DNA from 2 places in the Lacticaseibacillus paracasei subsp. paracasei genome. Region 1 is predicted to be linked to the other one. Evidence: predicted binding sites of a transcription regulator. Region 1 holds the regulator's gene; the other holds the start of a gene.
The links. Region 1 encodes CtsR, which represses protease genes until heat stress. Its sites were predicted from a motif close to TTGGTCAAAAAAGGTCAAANA; they were not measured.

Region 1 (2,384 bases):
GTTTTACCAACACCAGGTTCGCCAATCAGTACAGGGTTGTTCTTTGTCCGCCGTGCCAGAATCTGGATCAGCCGGCGTACTTCTTTGTCACGCCCAACAACCGGATCCATCCGATTCTCGCGCGCCATTTGAGTCAAATCCCGCGCCAAACCATCTAGCGTTGGCGTACCTTGTCCATCTTGACGAGCACCGCCACGTGCCATTGGGCGACGCTTTGCTGCAGTGTCCGCAATCCCCATCTTCTTGAAAACCATCTGACGCGTCTTCGAAAGACTGAGACCAAGGTTTTGCAAAATCCGTGCTGCCAAGATGTCATCTTCACGTAGCAAGCCAAGCAAAACGTGCTCGGTACCGATCTTTAAAGCACCTAACCGTTTTGCTTCGTCACCTGCAAACGCCAAAATCTCTTTACCTTTTGGTGAGTAAGGCAAATAACTATCACTAGCTTGACCAGCGGCATCAACAGTCCCATACCCTGTGAAGCGCTCGATCTCGTCATGGACATCATTTTCAGTGACCCCTAACTGACGCAGCGTCTTACCAGCGATACCATCTTTTTCCATGACCAGTGCCATGAGCAAATGTTCTGTCCCAACAGCATGATGATGGAAGTACTTCGCTTGTTCCTGGGCTAAAAGCAATACATTTTTAGCACTAGGGGTAAATAAGTTGTCCATAAGCACGCTCCCTTTTTTAAAAACTGATGATAAACTGTTTCATCTTTCATACCGCAAACGATCCAAAAATGCAAGGAACAAACGCGATCGTAGATGCTCTTCTGCCCCTTGGTCGAAGATGCCCAACGTCTCATGATCCATCACCGCGAGCATCAGGTTGCCAGACTGGCGGGCGATCAACCCGTTATCAAATAATTCCTGAATCAAATCTCGGGCATCCCGCATCCGCAAACGACTTGGAATATGCTGTCGCATGATCTGAATGAGATCCTGATCATCTGTCAATTTGACCTTCACGATTCGAATATAGCCACCGCCACCACGTTTGCTCTCTACGATATAACCGCGAGCAGGTGTGAATCTGGTTTTGATCACATAATTGATCTGTGAAGGTACGCAATTGAAACGACGAGCAATTTCAGCGCGTCTGATTTCAACAGCCGCTTCTTGCGCCAATATCGTTTTTAGATAGGTTTCAATGATGTCCGAAATGTTCTCACGCTGCATGTCATTCAATCCTTTTTGACTTTGACCAATCTTGACTATTACACATTATACTGACATCTGTCCGTTTATACAAATTTATGACTTTGAACGCAAAAAAAAGACCACGACTATTCGTGATCCAAGAATCGGGAAGACAAGATTCGAACTTGCGACCCCTACGTCCCGAACGTAGTGCTCTACCAAGCTGAGCTACTTCCCGAGGAAGCGGAAGACGGGATTCGAACCCGCGACCCCCACCATGGCAAGGTGATGTTCTACCACTGAACTACTTCCGCATTCCGAGTATTTAGTTCTAATCGGCGCCAGCTTAGTAGCGGTCGATGATGCACCCAGTAGGAGTCGAACCTACAACCTTCTGATTCGTAGTCAGACACTCTATCCAATTGCGCTATGGGTGCATTCAACAAAATGCCGAGGACCGGGATCGAACCGGTACGGTCATCACTGACCGCAGGATTTTAAGTCCTGTGCGTCTGCCAATTCCGCCACCCCGGCATAAAGTGAAAAGCGGAAGACGGGATTCGAACCCGCGACCCCCACCATGGCAAGGTGATGTTCTACCACTGAACTACTTCCGCATACCGCATATTCAATTATTGAGACCGGGGAGAAAAAACCACCTATTGGAACCGAGCTTTTACTTCACAGTACAATGCGGGTGAAGGGACTCGAACCCCCACGGTCAAAAACCACTAGAACCTAAATCTAGCGCGTCTGCCAGTTCCGCCACACCCGCAAAAGGTGGGTTAAAAATGAGCCGTGACAGGCTCGAACTGTCGACCCACTGATTAAAAGTCAGTTGCTCTACCAACTGAGCTAACGGCTCAATGGAGGATACAGGGCTCGAACCTGTGACCCTCTGCTTGTAAGGCAGACGCTCTCCCAACTGAGCTAATCCTCCATATGTAAGCGCGGCAGCTTCCTACCCTCGCAGGCAGTTTCCCACCAACTACTCTCGGCGTGAAGAAGCTTAACTTCTGTGTTCGGCATGGGAACAGGTGTATCCTTCTTGCTATCGCCACCACACTTATGAGAACTTTGCGCTCTCAAAACTGGCTATCATTGTTTAATTGCTGCCTTGAACTTAACGTACTTGTCATCGAAACGTGTTCGCAGTCGCAGAAACCTGCACATAAGGACCCTGACCGCAATGGCCAAAGCCCGGCCATCACGCTCAGGCCCGCTTATGCTCCGGTTTCT
Region 2 (2,384 bases), 1.3 Mb from region 1:
AACTGAAGCCATTCGGTGTTAAGGTGACCACGGTTAATCCGGGACCAATTGCCACGAATTTCTTTAGCGAAGCCAATGCGTTAGACTATTTGGCTAGCGTTTCTTGGCTGGTTTTGGATCCAGATAAATTAGCGCGGCGAATTGTAGCGACATTTGGTCGACCAGTTCGGGAAATCAATGCACCGTGGTTTATGAATCTAGGCGCAGATTTTTATACCTTGTTCCCGCATTTGGGCGATTGGTTAGCTGCTGGTATGTTTAATAAGAAGTAAAGGGGTAGGTCGTATGAAGGGTCAACAACGTTTTATTATTGGGTTAGTTCTGGCATTGATTTTAATTGTTTTTGCCTTGTTGAATGGGCAAGACGTTTCGGTTAATTTCTTCGGTATTCAGCTAAAGTGGCCGTTGATAGTGATTATTGCGGTTTCCGTGTTGATAGGTGCCGTTGTGACCTGGTTGATCTCAACCAGTGCTGTTTCGAGTGCTAAAAAACAGATTCGTGAGTTGCAACAGCGGATCACGGAGCTGACAAAATCCAATAAAACTGACAAGCCAGCCCCTAAGCCAGTTCAAGCACCAAAAGAGGAACTGTCAACGGATGCGACGGATACCAAAAAATAGACCTTTGAGGATTGAACTGTCGTACCTAGCTGTCAATAGAGTAGCCCGTGACAAAATTCTCAGTCAGACAAATAAACAAATAAAAGGAACAATTTTTCGATTGTACGATTGGAAAATTGTTCCTTTTTGCCTTCACATAGATTATTTAATGCGATTGTAAAGACCGTAGTGCCAAAACGGAGCAATCTAGGCCACCTGAGGCTCAGTTGTGCAAGCAACACAGCGACGGGCTTCCTACGATTTTTTTAAATCATCATGAAATTTAAAAAATAGTTTGACCTTAACTGACCAATGTCGTATTGTGAAAATGAAAACTATAATGTAAGACGATATTTTTCAGGGAGGCATCCGTATTCATGAACCCAGATAATTTTACGCAAGCCGTTGCCGAAGCACTTGGCGCGGCACAACAAATTGCCCAAGTTCGCCGTCATCAAGAAATTGACATCCCACATGTCATGAAAAGCCTGGTGCAGCCTAATCAATTGGCTGAACAGATTTATCGTGAAGCCGGTGTGAATGTGCAGGGCTTGAATGCTGCGATTGATGCGGCACTGGAAGCAGAGCCTGTCGTTGAAGGCGCTAGCGCATACGGACAAAGCATGTCTCAAAACCTGTCGCAGCTACTGACAGATGCCAACAGCGTGAAGTATGAATTTGGCGATACCTATATTTCTACAGAAGCAGTCTTGCTCGCCCTTTATCAACAACGCTACAACCCGATCACCCAATTCTTGTTGAACGATGCCAAGGTTGATGCAAAGCGATTACGACAGGTGATTGAGAACCTGCGCGGTGGTGAAAAAGTAACCAGCAAAAATGCCGAAGCCTCTTATAAGAGTTTGGAAAAGTACGGTACCGATCTTGTAAAAGAAGCGCGCAGTGGCAAGATGGATCCCATCATCGGACGTGATGAAGAAATTCGCGATGTCATTCGTATTTTGAGTCGCAAAACTAAAAACAATCCAGTTTTGATTGGTGAACCGGGGGTCGGCAAAACCGCCATTGTAGAAGGTTTAGCCCAGCGGATCGTCAAAAATGATGTACCTGACAATCTGAAGAATAAAACTATCATCTCACTTGATATGGGAAGTCTTGTTGCCGGCGCGAAGTACCGCGGTGAGTTCGAGGAACGCTTGAAGGCGGTCTTAAAAGAAGTCAAAAAGAGTGAAGGCCAAATCATTCTTTTTATTGATGAAATTCACAATATTGTCGGTGCTGGTAAGGCAGAAGGCTCCATGGATGCTGGTAACTTGCTGAAGCCGATGCTGGCCCGTGGTGAATTGCATCTGATCGGTGCCACGACACTGGACGAGTACCGGGAAAACATCGAGAAAGATAAAGCCCTTGAGCGTCGGTTCCAACGGGTGCTGGTTCAGGAACCTAGTGTTGAAGATACGATCAGTATTTTGCGGGGTCTGAAGGAACGATTCGAAATTTTTCATAAAGTTCGGATCCATGATACCGCGTTGGTCGCTGCAGCTACTTTGTCCAATCGGTATATCACGGATCGGTTTTTGCCTGACAAGGCGATTGATTTGGTGGACGAAGCTTGTGCCACAATTAACGTGGAAATGAACTCCCGCCCGACTGAGCTGGATGTGGCAGAGCGCAAACAGATGCAGTTGGAAATTGAACAGCAAGCACTGAAGAATGAAACTGATCCTGCCAGCAAGAAGCGATTAGCAGATGCTGACGCTGAATTGGCCAACTTAAAAGAGAAAACAAATAAGCTCAAGGCTCAGTGGGAAGCAGAAAAGAAA

Region 2: the regulator CtsR is predicted to act here: its motif matches at 893-913, upstream of clpB (ATP-dependent chaperone ClpB).

What each region holds. Positions count from the first base shown of each region.
Region 1 covers NZ_AP012541.1:2,606,478-2,608,861, forward strand. The annotation lists gene LBPC_RS12785 (ATP-dependent Clp protease ATP-binding subunit) at 1-677, opposite strand, end outside; gene LBPC_RS12790 (CtsR family transcriptional regulator) at 717-1,184, opposite strand; tRNA gene LBPC_RS12795 (tRNA-Pro) at 1,310-1,383, opposite strand; tRNA gene LBPC_RS12800 (tRNA-Gly) at 1,388-1,459, opposite strand; tRNA gene LBPC_RS12805 (tRNA-Arg) at 1,509-1,582, opposite strand; tRNA gene LBPC_RS12810 (tRNA-Leu) at 1,594-1,679, opposite strand; tRNA gene LBPC_RS12815 (tRNA-Gly) at 1,691-1,762, opposite strand; tRNA gene LBPC_RS12820 (tRNA-Leu) at 1,838-1,920, opposite strand; tRNA gene LBPC_RS12825 (tRNA-Lys) at 1,938-2,010, opposite strand; tRNA gene LBPC_RS12830 (tRNA-Val) at 2,013-2,085, opposite strand; rRNA gene rrf (5S ribosomal RNA) at 2,094-2,210, opposite strand.
Region 2 covers NZ_AP012541.1:1,351,000-1,353,383, forward strand. The annotation lists gene LBPC_RS06680 (SDR family NAD(P)-dependent oxidoreductase) at 1-272, shown strand, start outside; gene LBPC_RS06685 (LapA family protein) at 286-621, shown strand; gene clpB (ATP-dependent chaperone ClpB) at 978-2,384, shown strand, end outside.